DNA from 3 places in the Janthinobacterium sp. 64 genome. Region 1 is predicted to be linked to each of the others. Evidence: predicted binding sites of a transcription regulator. Region 1 holds the regulator's gene; each other region holds the start of a gene.
What was found. Region 1 encodes HrcA, which represses chaperone genes, less so after heat shock. Its sites were predicted from a motif close to TTAGCACTCNNNNNNNNNGAGTGCTAA; they were not measured.

Region 1 (5,175 bases):
GCTTCGCCCATGGTGCCAACGCCCGTGCCTGGCTGTACGACGCACAACAGGCCTTTCGGCTGGGTGGGGGAGACGGTGATGTTGTAGTTGCGGCCATCGGCAACAGGGCTAGCCATGGTAAAGGCCGTGGCATCCTTGGCCACCGTGGTTGTTTCATTGCCGTTAATCAGCACCAAGCCTTCTACCGTCAGGCCGGAAATCGTGCCGCCCACGCTGTACGCGTTTTGTGTACAAGAAACAGCGGCGCTGATGTTGATGTAATGGCCAGCCGAACCGGAGCCACCACTGATGCCGCAAGTCATATGGGCCGGTTGTTGCTTGACGGTGATGTTGTAGTCGCTGCCATAGTCGATGCGCTTTTTAAAGCTAAATGAGGTCTGGCCGGCTGCAATCGGGAGCTCTTCCCCGCCGCTGGCCAGGATCAGGCCGTTGTTGTTCAAGTTGCTGACGGTGCCGCTGACATCATACGAGGCCTTGCCGCCGCAAGCGGCCAGTCCCAGGGTCAGCAGCAGCGCGGCGAGTGGGCGCAAGCAGGATAACTTCATGTATTTCTCCAAAAAATAGGTGACGGATCGCAAGGATTACTGCGGCGTGCAGTCAAGTGTGGCCGCGGTCGTGGCGGCAGAACCCATCGTGCCGACCGTATCGCTGGCGTCGGCACTCTTTGAACCCTGGAAGCGGCACGTCAGGCCCGTTGGCTGAGTCAGTATGGAAATGCCGTATGTGGCACCGTCAGCTACCGAATCGAATTTGTAGAAGTCGGCACCAGCCAGTGGGCTGATGCCGTTGGGGGCCATCACCAGGCGCAAGCCGCCAGCGGTCAGGCCCGTAATCTTGCCGCTCAGCGCGTAGGTATTGGTCTGGCAGCTCACCACGGCCGTGCTCGCGGAATAGCTCGTTGCCTTGCCGCTGCCGTTGGTAATGATGCAAACGGCGCCTTTTGGCTGCTGCGCGATGGTGATGTCGTAGCGGTCATCGGTCTTGATCAGCTTGGTGAAAACAAAGGAGGCCTGGCCCGCAGGAACAGGCAAGCTTTCGCCATTATTCAGCAGAATCAGGCCATCTTTTGCCAGATTGGCCACTTGGCCACTCAGGTACAGGTTGCCGCCGCTGCCGCCGCAAGCTGCCAGTGTGACGGCGCAAGCCGCCGCCAGCATCGAGCGCAGGTACAAATTTTTCATACATTCTCCAAAACGAATCAGGTTGGGTAGCGCAACGCGGACGCTGGCGCCGCATTGGAATGGCGCCTATTTTAGTCTATCTGGCAAGCCGAATGATCTTGCCTTGTATCACCCTGTAACAATTTTTCGCCGGGAAGCGCTGGCCCGGCCCCATTTCACGCAGGCGCAGCCATGCCGGCAGCGGCGATCAGTGCGACAATACATGCAGCCTGCGCATCGTGGCGCGGCACCCACTGTGAATCCCATGTCCCTTGCCCCTGTCAAACCCGCCGTGCCGCCCAAGGCCATCCTGTTCGATCTCGACGATACCTTGTGGCCCATCGCGCCCGTGATTGCCGCCGCCGAAACCCTGCTGCACGACTGGCTGGCCACGCATGCGCCCAGGGTGGCGCAGCAGTTTTCCATCGAGGTGCTGCGCCAGCACCGCCTGGCCATGCTCAATGCGCAACCGCATTTCCATGGCAATTTGATCGAGTTGCGCCGCGCCGGCCTGCTGTCGGCCTTCGAGGCTGCCGGCGAGGATCCCGCCCTGGTCGAGCAGGCCATCGTGCACTTCCTGGCCGCGCGCAACCGCGTCCAGCCATATGACGACGTCTTGCCTGGCCTGGCCTGGATGCGCCAGCGCATGCTGCTCGGCTCCATCTCGAATGGCAATGCAGACCTTGACATTATCGGCCTGGCGCAGCATTTCAAGGTATCGATCGCCGCCAGCGATTTCGGCGTGGCCAAACCCGACGCCAGCATCTTCCTGGCCGCTTGCGCCGCGCTGGACGTGGCGCCGCATGAAGCCGTGTATGTCGGCGATGATCTGTATTTCGATGTGACGGGAGCGCAGGGAGCGGGCATGCGTGCCGTGTGGATGAACCGCAAGGGCAGCGATGCCCACCTGGCCGCCGGCGTGCAGCCCGACGCCATCTGCGCCAACTTTGATGAATTGCTGTTGTGGTTGCAGGAGCAACTGGAAGATTGATCGCCGCCGGACGGGCGAACGTGCATAATAGGCGCTGTTGCTGCACGTTCGGCCGCTTTCATTGCCGCTTGCCTAAAAAATACTTGCTAAAAACACTTGCTTTAATAAGACACCATGCAACTCGATACACGTGCCCAAACACTGCTGAAAGCCCTGGTCGAGCGATATATCGCCGACGGCCTGCCGGTCGGTTCGCGCGCCCTGTCGAAAATTTCCGGCCTCGACCTGTCGCCGGCCACGATCCGCAACATCATGGCCGATCTGGAAGAACTCGGTTATGTGTCCAGTCCGCACACCTCGGCCGGACGCATCCCCACGCCGCGCGGCTACCGCATTTTTGTCGACACCTTGCTGACGGTCCGGCATCTGGACGAGCACCTGGTGGAGTCGCGCATGCGCCTGCAGACGCCGCAGCCGCAAAAAACCATCGCCAATGCGGCGCAGATGCTCTCGTCGCTATCGCAGTTTGCCGGCGTCGTGCTCAGCCCGCGCCGCGAATCCGTGTTCCAGCAAATCGAATTCCTGCGCCTGTCCGAAAAGCGCATCCTGCTCGTCATCGTTGCCCCCGGCGGCGACGTGCAGAACCGTTTATTGCTGACGGAGGCCGACTATACGCCGGCGCAACTGGTGCAATCGGCCAACTACATCAACCAGAATTATGGCGGCCTGTCGTTCGACGCCGTGCGCGTGCGCCTGCAGGGCGAACTGCGCCAGTTGCGCGACGACATGGGCAGCCTGATGCAGGCTGCCGTGGAAGCGGGCAGCGAAGCGATGGCCGACCATAGCGACGACATGGTGATTTCCGGCGAGCGCAACTTGCTCAGCGTGAGCGATCTGTCCTCGAACATGCATTCGCTGCGCCAGATGTTCGACATGTTCGAGCAAAAAACGGGCTTGATGCAGCTGCTCGACGTGTCGAGCAAGGCGACGGGCGTGCAGATTTTCATCGGCGGCGAATCGAACCTGGTGCCGATGGATGAGATGAGCGTGGTGACGGCGCCGTATGAGGTCAACGGCAAGATTGTGGGAACGCTGGGAGTGATCGGACCGACGCGCATGGCTTACGAGCGCGTCATCCCGATCGTCGATATCACGGCCAAGTTGCTGTCAAGCGCACTCAGCCATCATTGATCTTACTGCCTGACGCACCAGCCGCCCCGTGGGAGCGGCAAGCGTGGGTCAGGCGGTTTTATGCGGGCAAGCCGTCTTGATGCAGTTGCCGTAGATGGCCAGCGCGTGTTCGGCGATCTTGAAGCCGCGCTCTTCGGCCACTTTTTGCTGGCGGATTTCGATTTCTTCGTCGAAGAATTCTTCGACCCGGCCACAGTCGAGGCACACCAGGTGGTCGTGGTGCGAACCTTCGTTGAGTTCGAAAATTGCCTTGCCGGTTTCAAAATGGTTGCGGTTCAGCAAGCCTGCTTGTTCAAACTGCGTCAGGACACGGTAGACAGTTGCCAAACCGACATCCATATTGTCGGCGAGCAGAATTTTATACACGTCTTCCGCTGTCAGGTGGCGTACCGGGCTACTCTGGAAGATATCGAGTATCTTCAGGCGTGGCAAGGTGGCTTTCAGGCCGCTTGCCTTGAGATCACTAGGATTGTTACTCATGTTTGTTGCTCGTATGTGGGTCAGGTGCTTTATCATATAGCGTTTTGTCGGGGAGTGCCAAAATATGCATTTTTTGGCAGGCCGGTCACTCCTGGCGTTTTGTTCATCCAATTGAGGTCATTTATGCGCGTAACACCGGCTGTATTGCCATCTCTCTGGCACCGTATTTCATTTCGAGCACCAGTCGTGGCAGGCATGGTCTGTGTCGCGCTGGCCATGTCCGGCTGCGCCAGCCGTGGCATCCTTGGCGAAAAGCCGGCAGCTGCTCAAAAAGAAGGCAAGGAAGTGGTCCCTGAGCAGGGCGCACAAACGACGACCATTACGCCGTTGCAAAAATTCATGTGGTTTTTCTCGCCGTATCGTCCTGACATTCAACAAGGCAACTTTGTCTCCGAAGAAATGCTGGCCCAGTTGAAAGTGGGCATGACGCGCGACCAGGTGCGTTTCGTCCTCGGCACCTCGCTGCTGACCGATATCTTCCATGCCGACCGCTGGGATTATCCCTTCCGCCTGGCACGGGGCAGTGGCGAAACCACCAGCAGCCGCGTAGTCGTGTACTTCGGCAAGGATGGCAAAGTTGAACGTTTCGAAGGCGGCAACTTGCCGACCGAGAAAGAATACATCGACCGTATCGCCGGTCCGTCGCGGTTCTCCAAGGTCGCCAAGGCCGACGTGCCTGCCGCTGCCGTGCCGTCGCCCGTGGCACCGAGCGCCGTGCCCGTGCCAGCCGATGCCGCGCCAGCCATTCCTGTGAGCAAGCCTGACGTTGCACCTGCACCTGCAACGGCGCCTGCCGCCGAACCCACCAAATAAGTTGCTGTAAGAGAATAAAATGACTGAACTGAAAATCGCCATCGCTGGCGCCAGTGGCCGCATGGGCCATATCCTGATCGAAGCCGTCAGCAACGCGCCTGACGCTGTTCTCGCTGGCGCGCTGGACCGCGCTGGTTCGCCATCCGTCGGCCAGGATGCGGCCGCCTTTCTCGGTAAACCTGCCGGCGTGCTGATCGAGTCAAGCCTCGCTACCGGCCTGGCCGGCGCCGATTACCTGATCGACTTCACGCGTCCCGAAGGCACTTTGCAGCACCTGGCGTATTGCGCCGAGCACGGCATCAAGATGATCATCGGCACCACCGGTTTCGATGACGCTGGCAAGGCCGCCATTGCCGCCGCCGCCGAAAAGACGGCCATCATGTTCGCGCCGAACATGAGCGTGGGCGTGAACGTCACCATGAAACTGCTGGAACTGGCCGCGAAAAGCCTGTCCGAAGGCTACGACATCGAGATCATCGAAGCCCATCACCGCCACAAGGTCGATGCGCCGTCGGGCACGGCCCTGCAAATGGGTGAAGTGGTGGCCGGCGCCCTGGGCCGCGACTTGAAGGAATGCGCCGTGTACGGCCGCGAAGGCGT
Region 2 (5,175 bases), 1.4 Mb from region 1:
TGATTTCACAAGAATCGGGCGACCCGGCCGCCGTGGCCTACGACTCCGTGCAATCGGCAAAAGCGCGCGGCATCGACGTGGTGATGGTCGACACGGCGGGCCGCTTGCCGACGCAGCTGCACCTGATGGAAGAATTAAAGAAAATCAAGCGCGTGATCGGCAAGGGCATGGAGGGCGCACCGCATGAAACCCTGCTCGTCATCGACGGCAACACGGGCCAGAACGCCCTCACGCAAGTAAAAGCGTTTGACGATGCGCTGCAGTTGAGCGGCCTGGTGATCACCAAGCTCGATGGTACCGCCAAGGGCGGCGTGCTGGCGGCGATTGCCCGCGTACGCCCCGTACCCGTGTATTTCATCGGCATCGGTGAGAAAATTGAAGACTTGCAGCCTTTCGTGGCTGCCGAATTTGTCGAAGCGCTGCTCGGATAAGCCTATACATGATTGAATTTCAGCACGTCTCCAAGCAATACTCCCCCGATGCCGTGGCGCTCAGCGACATTTCGCTCAGTATTGCCAAGGGCGAGCTGGTCTTTCTGGCCGGCCCGTCCGGCGCCGGCAAGTCCACCCTGCTGAAAATGATCGCCGCCATGGAGCGCCCCAGCTCGGGCAAGCTGATCGTCAACGGCCAGGACATGGCAAAAATCAAGCCGGCCGGCGTGCCATTTCTGCGCCGCAACATGGGTCTGATCTTCCAGCAGCAAAAGTTATTGAACGACCGCTCGATCCTGGCCAACGTCATGCTGCCGCTGCTCGTCGTCGGCGCGCATAAAGTTGCCGCCGAGCAGCGCGCACGCGCCGCGCTCGACAAAGTGGGATTGCTGGACCGCGCCCTGGCGCGACCGCTGTCGCTGTCGGGCGGCGAACAGCAGCGCGTATCGATCGCGCGCGCCATCGTCAACCGGCCGCAGATCATCCTGGCCGACGAACCGACGGCCAACCTGGACCGCGCCAGCGCCAACAAGGTGCTCGACGCCCTGAAAGCGTTTCACTCGGTGGGCGTGACTTGCCTCATTTCCAGCCATGACGAACAGATGCTCGACGCCGCCGCCCGCGTGATCCACCTGAAAAACGGCCAGTTGGTCGCCATCGACAAAGCCACGCAGGCGCCCGTCTTCGCGCCGCCCGATCCCGATTTTGCGCCATCGCCCGATCAGGACGACGCGCAGGGAGAACAGCCATGAGAGGCTGGTTCCGTCAACACCGCTTCGCGCTCGGTTCGGCGCTGATCCATTTGCGCAAGTCGCCAGGCGGCTTCCTGTTGAACGTGCTCGTCGTCGCCATCGCCCTGTCGCTGCCGTTCGCCGGCTTGACCATGCTCGACAATGTGCGGCCCATGTCGGAACAGATGTCGGTCGACCCGGAAATCAGCGTTTTCCTGAAGATCGACACGCCGCGCGAGCAAGCCGTGGCCCTGGCCAGTTCCATGCGCAAGATCGTCGGCGCACAAAAGGCGAAGATCGTCTTCATTGCGCGTGAACAGGCGCTCGACACCCTGAAAAACAAGAACGGCCTGGCCGACGTGCTCAGCACACTGGGCGACAATCCCTTGCCCGACAGTTATGTGCTGAAACTCGACGCCTTCAGCAGCGCCAGCGAAGCGCAGGACGTCGATGCGGTGGCGGAACAGCTGCGCCACTTGCCAGGCGTGGAATCGGCGCAAGTCGATTCGGCCTGGGTCAAGCGCCTGGCGGCCCTGCTGGGCGTGCTGCGCCTGGTGCTGCTGCTGCTGGCCATTACTTTGGGCGTGGCCGTCATCGCCGTGGTCTTCAACACCATTCGCCTGCAGGTAATGCAGCAGCGCGATGAAATCAGCATCTCCAAACTGATCGGCGCCACGGACACCTTCATCCACCGCCCCTTCTATTACACGGGCGCCCTGCTGGGCCTGTGCGCCGGTGCGCTGGCCCTGGGCGCCGTGGCGCTGGCCTTGCAGCCGCTCAATACCGCGATTGCCGAATTTGCCCGCCTGTATGCGTCCGAATTCCAGCTCGTGCCGCTGGCGCCGCTGCCGATGGCCGGCTTGCTGGCCGTCAGCGCCGGCCTGGGCCTGATCGGCGCCTTCCTCTGCGTGCAGCGCCACCTGGCGCGCCTGAACTGAGCTTGCCTCCCATGGCGGCGCCTGCGGTGCCGCCATGCGCCTCACCTTCCCCATCTGCTGTTATCTTGATATTTAGCAAGTATTCTTAAGGTTCGCTTCAGCCAGAGGCCGTAGACTAATACGTGTTCAAATCACTGTTCAGAGATATATATCAAGCATTAAATCGTCATAGTATTTAGGCTATCAGGACGATTAAATGTGCTGATTGGCACTCTCAAGCAGAGAGTGCTAATATAGGGACATACCAACAGCAGAACCGCCATGGACGCCAGATGAAGATGGTGCCGCGATCTGCAAGTGCAAGACCGCATACGCAAAACGAACAGATAATCGGGCCATGTCGCGTGACATGGCCAACTGGAACAAAGCAAGACTACGAGGGAGAAAACATGACTATGATGTCCGCAACATCCGCATTGGTTCCGACCAAAAGTAATGCGCTGGGCCTCGGGTTCACTGGCAATCTGGGCAATATTGACGCCTATATCTCGGCCGTGAACCGCCTGCCCATGTTGACCCACGATGAAGAAATTTCGCTGGCAACACGCTTGCGCGAAAAAAATGACCTGGCCGCCGCGCAAGAACTGGTGCTGTCGCACCTGCGCCTGGTGGTCTCGATTGCCCGCGGCTACCTGGGCTATGGCTTGCCGCACGCCGACCTGATTCAGGAAGGCAATATCGGCTTGATGAAAGCCGTGAAACGTTTCGATCCGGACCAGGGCGTGCGCCTGGTGTCGTACGCCATGCACTGGGTGAAAGCCGAGATGCACGAGTACATCCTGAAAAACTGGCGCCTGGTCAAGGTCGCGACGACGAAGGCGCAGCGCAAGCTGTTCTTCAACCTGCGCAGCCACAAGACGGGCCTCGATGCGATGACGCCGAAGCAGATCGATGCGCTGGCCAAGCTGCTTGACGTGAAGCGCGAAGAAGTGATCGAAATGGAAACGCGCTTGAGCGGCCGCGACATCGCCCTGGAATCGCCGACCGACGATGAAGACGACAAGTTTTCGCCGATCGCCTACCTGTCGTCGGAGCAAAGCGAACCGACCAAGGTGCTGGAAGCGGAACAAGTGACGCGTTTGCAATCGGAAGGCCTGGAAACGGCCTTGAGCAAGCTCGACGCCCGTTCGCGCCGCATCATCGAAGCACGCTGGCTGGCCAACGACGACGGCTCCGGCGCCACCCTGCACGCGCTGGCAGAAGAGTTCGGCGTATCGGCCGAGCGCATCCGCCAGATCGAAGTGGCGGCGCTGAAAAAAATGAAGGGCGCCCTGGCGGCGTATGTCTGAGCGGCGTCCGCCGTCTCAATCTCAAAATGCCGCTGCATACAAGACGCGGCATTTTTTTATGAACGCTTTGCTCCAGGGGCGTGACGATGAGCAAGCGAGATGCACTTACCGCAGCATTATTTAATTGCCAAGTGAAAGTCCTGCACGAGAGCACGGCAACTCAATTCCTGTTAAATGGACATGTGCTCGATACTGCTGCGTTTGCCAAACTGACCGGAGCGCCCGACGGCAGCTACATGCTGCCCGTCATCACGCCAGGCGGCGATCTTGAAATCGAAGTTGCCCATGACGCTATTATTGAAACGATGCAACGGACGGTACAGCAAGGCGCAAACGGCTTTCAGCTTGTCAGTAATGATATTTTAGTCATCAAGAAAGAGTTCAGAGGCCTGGGCATCGCCATCCGAAGTTTTGCGATAGAAGCAAGGGAAGCGCAACGCCTGGGTATCGCTAAAATCAAGGCCCTGGCGGCGGGGAAAGTCGGCGACGAATTCAGTGGCTGGTATCTGTGGGTCAGGGCCGGCTTCCAGGCGGACCTGGACGCCGCCGAACGCGCGCTGCTTGCCAGGGAAGCCGCGCCTGCGCTGCGCACGGCCCAGACCTTGCACGACTTGATGCGCACGCAGGAAGGCGTCAACTGGTGGCGCAGCCATGGACGGGGACGCCAAGTCGAGTTTGACCTCGCGCCTGCAAGTGCCCATTGGGATATACTGAATCTGTATCTGGCTGAAAAAGGGGTGATCATATGACTACCACCAAGAAAATCATCAATCTCAATGAGATTCTTCGGCCAAAAACCGATGAAGAGATACAAGCGCGGCTCGCAGACATGCAAACCCGTCGGCCAGCAGGAGCACCGCGCATTGCCGCACTCAGGCGCAACTCACCAGAGCAGTTCAACGTTGCCCTGCCTGGGATGCCGAAGGATGCATTAAAAAAGCGTTTGCTTGATGCCATCAAAAAGTTACCGCCGCGCACGACGGTGACGCCCGGCGGTCTTGCAGCGCTACCTGCCAAGCCCCGTACGAAACGGGCAAAAACCGTTTGATGTACGGGGGTGACGGCCAAACCGTCGCTTAGGCAGCCAGGCCCTTGACGAGGACTTCGGCAACCAATTCATTCAGATCCGCGCCGCGCTCCTTGGCCAGGTTCTGCAATTGCAACACCAGATCGCTGTTCAGCTTGACGGCGAATGGCACCAGGCCCAGGGCCTGATCGCGCTTGCGCTGCTCGCGGCGGTCGACGACCACCGCTTCCTTACCGAATGCACCGGCGCCGGGAACATTCATCTTTCCCATCAGTTTCTTGGCATCGCTTTTGGCCAGGTCGGTTTTTTTCATGGTTGTTTCCTGATTTTCAAAACAGCCATTTTACGCAGTAATCGGCGCGCCGCGTGGCCGGCACGTCAATTCATCGGCAGCACGCCAATAGTGCGCCGGAAAAATATCATTTTGTTACCATCATTTATCCCATGCGTGCACTGGCACGCCCGGGACGCTTTACCTGAAAGGAAAAACATGCCTTACCTGACCCGCTCTTATCGTACCGTGCTGTTGCCCCTGCTCATCGCCTGCCTGGCCGTGCTGGCTGGCTGCGGCGCGGCCGGCAGCGCCGGCGACGCGGAAAACACGCCGCGCAGCGTCACCCACGTGCTCTCGCCGGGAGAACAGGTCGCCATCACGGCCACCGATACCCTGAAACTGGAGCGTGTCAACGACAGCCGCTGCCGCAAGGGCGCCGTGTGCGTGTGGAAAGGCTACGTCAGCTACAGTTTCAGTTTGCTCAA
Region 3 (5,175 bases), 660 kb from region 1:
GCCATTGTTCCAGGCTGATCAGGTCGCCGCTGACGATGTCGTCGACGAGGATGCGCTTGCCGTCCGGCGTGACGACGAAACTTTCCCAGCGGTGGGCCGCATCGGGCGTGCTTTCGAAAAAGCTCAGCTGGTAGCTGGCGACGCCATCGACGAGGCGCGTCTCGGGCGACGTTTCCATCACGGCGCCATGGGCGCGGCCGCCTGATGCCTTTTCGATATGCGCCGACCACGCCTTGATTTCCGGCAATGCCATCAGCGCATCGACGGCGCGCGCGTTCTGCTCCTGCGCCGCCTGGCTGTTCGCGGCCGGGGCATTGCTTGCGTGCGGCGCGGACTGCTGGTGCAGGTAGAAAGCGCCGATCCCGGCGGCCAGCAAGCCGGCCAGGATGCCGGCGATGATGGTGGTTTTGGAAGAAGAGGCGCGTGGCGGCATGATGGTGGCGTGAGAAAGAGGGACGATGGCGGCCATGCTAAAGCAAAACGCGCAGGCGGGCAATCGCCGGGCTTGCTGAAAAGGCAGGCGAAAAAAAAGCTACCTTCCGTAGAAGATAGCTTTCGGGGCTGCCGGGGAGGCGCTGGCAGCTTTTGGTCTGCTGTTTCTCCCCGGCGTATGCATCCCTGCGCGCCGTCGCCTGCGCGCGGGGATGCCGGGGTTACATCATGCCGTCCATGCCGCCCATGCCGCCCATACCACCCATGCCGCCGCCCATGCCGCCGCCTGCTTTGTCGTCAGCGATTTCGCAGACCATGCAGTCGGTTGTCAGCATCAGCGAAGCGATCGAAGCGGCGTTTTGCAGCGCCGAACGGGTCACTTTGGCTGGGTCCAGAACGCCCATTTCCACCATGTCGCCATACGTGCCGTTGGCAGCGTTGTAGCCGTAGTTGCCCGTGCCAGCCAGTACGGCTGCCACGACGACCGAAGCTTCTTCGCCAGCGTTTTGCACGATCATGCGCAGTGGCTCTTCCATTGCGCGCAGGACGATCTTGATACCAGCGTCTTGATCAGGATTGTCGCCCTTGACCGTGATGTTGGCGCGTGCGCGCAGCAGGGCTACGCCGCCGCCTGGCACGATGCCTTCTTCCACGGCAGCGCGGGTCGCGTGCAGTGCATCTTCAACGCGGGCTTTTTTCTCTTTCATTTCGACTTCGGTGGCTGCGCCAACCTTGATCACGGCAACGCCGCCAGCCAGTTTGGCGACGCGCTCTTGCAGTTTTTCACGGTCGTAGTCCGAGGTCGCTTCTTCGATCTGTACACGCACTTGTTTTACGCGTGCTTCGATCGATGCTGCTTCGCCGGCGCCATCGATGACGATGGTGTTTTCCTTGCCCACTTCGATGCGTTTCGCCTGGCCCAGTTCGGCCAGGGTCACTTTTTCCAGGGTCAGGCCGACTTCTTCAGCGATCACTTGGCCGCCGGTCAGGACAGCGATGTCTTCCAGCATGGCTTTGCGGCGGTCGCCGAAGCCAGGGGCTTTCACTGCGCAAGTTTTCAGGATGCCGCGGATGTTGTTCACAACCAGGGTGGCCAGCGCTTCGCCTTCGATGTCTTCTGCGATGATCAGCAGTGGACGGCCAGCTTTGGCGACTTGTTCCAGTACCGGCAGCAGGTCACGGATGTTCGAGATTTTCTTGTCGCACAGCAGGACGAATGGGCTGTCCAGTACGGCAACTTGTTTCTCTGGGTTGTTGATGAAGTATGGCGACAGGTAGCCGCGGTCGAACTGCATGCCTTCAACGATGTCCAGCTCGTCGTTCAGCGACTTGCCGTCTTCCACGGTGATGACGCCTTCTTTGCCGACTTTTTCCATCGCTTCAGCGATACGCTCGCCGATCGAGTAGTCCGAGTTCGCCGAGATCGCGCCAACCTGGGCGATTTCTTTGGTCGTGGTGCAAGGACGGGCGATTTTCGCCAGTTCTTCGACGGTCGCAGCAACTGCCTTGTCGATACCGCGCTTCAGGTCCATCGGGTTCATGCCGGCGGCAACGAACTTCATGCCTTCGCGCACGATGGCTTGTGCCAGCACGGTGGCGGTGGTGGTGCCGTCGCCGGCGTTGTCGCTGGTGCGGGAAGCAACTTCCTTGACCATTTGCGCGCCCATGTTCATGAGCTTGTCTTTGAGTTCAACTTCTTTCGCTACCGACACACCATCCTTGGTGACGGTAGGGGCGCCGAACGAGCGCTCCAGAACCACGTTGCGGCCTTTCGGGCCCAAGGTGACTTTGACTGCGTTGGCGAGGATATTGACGCCTTCGACCATCTTGGCGCGCGCTGCGTCGCCGAATACTACTTCTTTAGCTGCCATGTTCAATTCTCCTGAGTTTCGGGATGTATCTGTCTACAACGTGGAAACAATTACTTGACGACGATCGCCATGATGTCTTCTTCGCGCATGACCAGCAGCTCATCGCCGTCAACTTTGACGGTTTGGCCGGCGTACTTGCCGAACAGGACGCGGTCGCCCACTTTGACATCCAGAGGACGGACTTTGCCGTCGTCGAGAATCTTGCCATTGCCTACGGCAAGGACTTCGCCTTGATCCGGTTTTTCAGCGGCTGCATCAGGAATGATGAGGCCGGACGCAGTTTTGGTTTCCTGGTCGAGGCGTTTGACGATGACGCGATCGTTCAATGGGCGCAGATTCATACAAAACTCCTTAAAGTTCAATGGATAGGTGTTGCTAAATGAATACATGCCTGGCACAGCGCCAGGCGTGCTTTCAGTGACCGCCGTTGAAAGCAGCCCGCAACGGTCAAGCAAACCCCATGGCATCGGTGCGTGCCGGCTTGAGCAGTGGTGCATCGCGGCGTCGCCCGCCGCGTAGCGTTCCCTGCTGTTGTACGGCATGCACCATCATGTCCTGAGGATTGCTACGAAAGAGTTTGTTAGCACTCTCTACTAACGAGTGCTAATTATAGGGACGGTAGGGGGCTTATTCAAGGGCTTATTCTCCGGGAAGATAAGCTTAGACGTTCTGCGCAGCCTGCATTTACACAGGGTTTGCGCAAACGCAAGGCTCGTTTCCGGGCGTCAGCAACAGGCGCGACTCTAGCATGCCCTTCGGGCGGACGGCGTTCCTGTACGCACAGGAAACAGAGTTTTACTATGGACTTTGATAAGATGATTAGAATTGCATATCAATATCGCCATTCGCACCTGAAAGCTCACTCACCATGCCATCGACTCTTTCCCGTCCCTCCCTGCGCCTGCTGGGCGCCGCCGTCCTCGGTTTCGCCTGCCTGGGCAATGCCGCCGCGCAAGCGCCCACCATCGCCGACGAGATCACCGTGGCCACCCTGACCCCGCAGGAAAAAGACAGGCTGCTGGGCGATTTGTTCAACGACATCAACAAGGACGATGACGACCAGGAAGCGCACGTGTGGGACAACGGTGGCGACCGCGGCGCGATGGTCAAGGTCACGTATAACTTCAGCAACTCCGGCATGACGGAACACAGCCTGAAGGCGCATGTGTGCCGCGACCTGAAATTCGTCGTCACGGCGGGCGGCAAGTCGCAAGACCTGAGCCGGCGCACCTGTTCGCAGAACAGTGGAAAATGGGACGTGCAGGGCAAGGACCCGGTGCCCGTCGTGTATCCGCCTTTCCTGTCCGACGTCACCATCGCCAAGCTGAATGCCAAAGAACAAGCATCGTTGCTGAAGGCCGCCGTGCGCACCTTGAAAGATGAAGAGGAGGGCAAGACGCGCCAGTGGAGCAACAAGGGCCTGGGCAATGCGGTACCGCTGGCAGTGCGCCTGACGCCCTCGGGCACGGACGCCAAACCTGGCAGCTACAGCCGCACTTGCCGCGATTTGACGATGGTGCTTGACGGCAAGGGCGGACAGCAGACGCTGGTGCGCCGCTCTTGCGAAAACCGCTATGGCGGACTCGATATCGAAGCCGATTACGTCGACGAGTAAAACGTTGCCATCGCGGCGCCGGCGGATGCGCGCAGTTGGCGAAAAGCGCCGGAAAAAGTGTGTATTGTCCGCCAACTGCCCTGCATTGATGTAAATATGTGTGACAGCGGCGTGATTCGATTGACGCCCATGGAGCGTCCGCCCTATAGTGGCGGGATGATTTCCGAATTCAACGAATTATCCGACAAAATAGGCCTGCTGGCCGAAATGACCCATGCGCTGCGCCGTGAAAACGCGCAACTGCGCAAGGATAACGCCGCCTTGTCCGCCGAGAACGCCCTGTACGTGCAACGCATGCGCGAGGCGCAGGAGCGGGTGGAAGCGTTGCTGGAAAAAATTCCCGAACTGGTGCAAGCGGGCCTGGAGCAAGCCGCTTCGGAAGCGGGCGCCTACATTGCCGAGAACGAGAAGGAAGCGTAATGCCGCGTGTCGATGTCAATATCATGGGCCAGTCCTACAGCATGGTGTGCCGCGATGGCGAAGAGCGCGCGCTGCGCGAAGCGGCGATCTATCTCGATAGCAAAATGAAAGCCATCCGCGACGCGGGCAAGGTCAAGGGCAACGACCGCATCGCCGTACTGGCCGCCTTGGGCGTGGCCGCGGAATTCCTCTCCGTGAAGTCGCCGCAAGGTCCGCTGTCGGAATTGACGATATTGGAAGTGAAGCAGAAAATCTCGGCCATGCATACCGTCCTGGACAGTGCATTGACGCCCCAGGAAAACCTTTTTTAAGCGTGCACGCGACGATTTGTCTTTGCGATGCGCGATCAAAAGGAGTAAACTTGGGTCTACCCTGCGGTGTTCGCGATTGCCATATATTCCTTGAACCATTTATGCGCATCGGTTGCGAATTTTGTTTGATGGGAGTGAGCGTCGCTCGTTCGACGAACCCGAAATTGAACTAACGTGACCACCTTGAACCGTTTGGTTCGGGATGCCGGCATAGCGGCACAGGCGGGGCCTAATTTGCATTGCATTTGTAAGTACCACTGAAAACGGTTGCCGCATCATGCGCAACCGTTTTTTTACGTCTGTCGCTTTCACACGGAGTCTAGATGAAACAATATTGGCTGATGAAATCCGAACCCGATGAAGTGAGCATCGACGACCTGATGGCCGCGCCGCAGCACACCATGCCCTGGTTCGGCGTGCGCAACTACCAGGCGCGCAACTTCATGCGCGATGGCATGCGGCCGGGCGATGGCGTGCTGTTCTATCACTCCAGTTGCCCGCAGCCAGGTGTGGCGGGCGTGGCCGA

Region 2: rpoH (RNA polymerase sigma factor RpoH) is a predicted target of HrcA. The motif match lies at 2,306-2,332, and genes of this name have one in related genera.
Region 3: groES (co-chaperone GroES) is a predicted target of HrcA. The motif match lies at 2,884-2,910, and genes of this name have one in related genera.

Annotation. Positions count from the first base shown of each region.
Region 1 is NZ_PHUG01000001.1:3,256,241-3,261,415, reverse strand. It holds gene CLU91_RS14385 (hypothetical protein) at 1-545, opposite strand, end outside; gene CLU91_RS14380 (hypothetical protein) at 582-1,181, opposite strand; gene CLU91_RS14375 (HAD family hydrolase) at 1,426-2,151, shown strand; gene hrcA (heat-inducible transcriptional repressor HrcA) at 2,266-3,282, shown strand; gene fur (ferric iron uptake transcriptional regulator) at 3,331-3,762, opposite strand; gene CLU91_RS14360 (outer membrane protein assembly factor BamE) at 3,958-4,575, shown strand; gene dapB (4-hydroxy-tetrahydrodipicolinate reductase) at 4,595-5,175, shown strand, end outside.
Region 2 is NZ_PHUG01000001.1:4,678,483-4,683,657, reverse strand. It holds gene ftsY (signal recognition particle-docking protein FtsY) at 1-431, shown strand, start outside; gene CLU91_RS20655 (cell division ATP-binding protein FtsE) at 440-1,183, shown strand; gene ftsX (permease-like cell division protein FtsX) at 1,180-2,100, shown strand; gene rpoH (RNA polymerase sigma factor RpoH) at 2,496-3,389, shown strand; gene CLU91_RS20640 (hypothetical protein) at 3,476-4,138, shown strand; gene CLU91_RS27950 (hypothetical protein) at 4,135-4,437, shown strand; gene CLU91_RS20635 (hypothetical protein) at 4,466-4,729, opposite strand; gene CLU91_RS20630 (hypothetical protein) at 4,907-5,175, shown strand, end outside.
Region 3 is NZ_PHUG01000001.1:2,595,230-2,600,404, reverse strand. It holds gene CLU91_RS11445 (hypothetical protein) at 1-469, opposite strand, end outside; gene groL (chaperonin GroEL) at 654-2,303, opposite strand; gene groES (co-chaperone GroES) at 2,354-2,644, opposite strand; gene CLU91_RS11430 (hypothetical protein) at 3,172-3,918, shown strand; gene CLU91_RS11425 (DUF904 domain-containing protein) at 4,048-4,338, shown strand; gene CLU91_RS11420 (cell division protein ZapA) at 4,338-4,649, shown strand; RNA gene ssrS (6S RNA) at 4,705-4,882, shown strand; gene CLU91_RS11410 (EVE domain-containing protein) at 4,973-5,175, shown strand, end outside.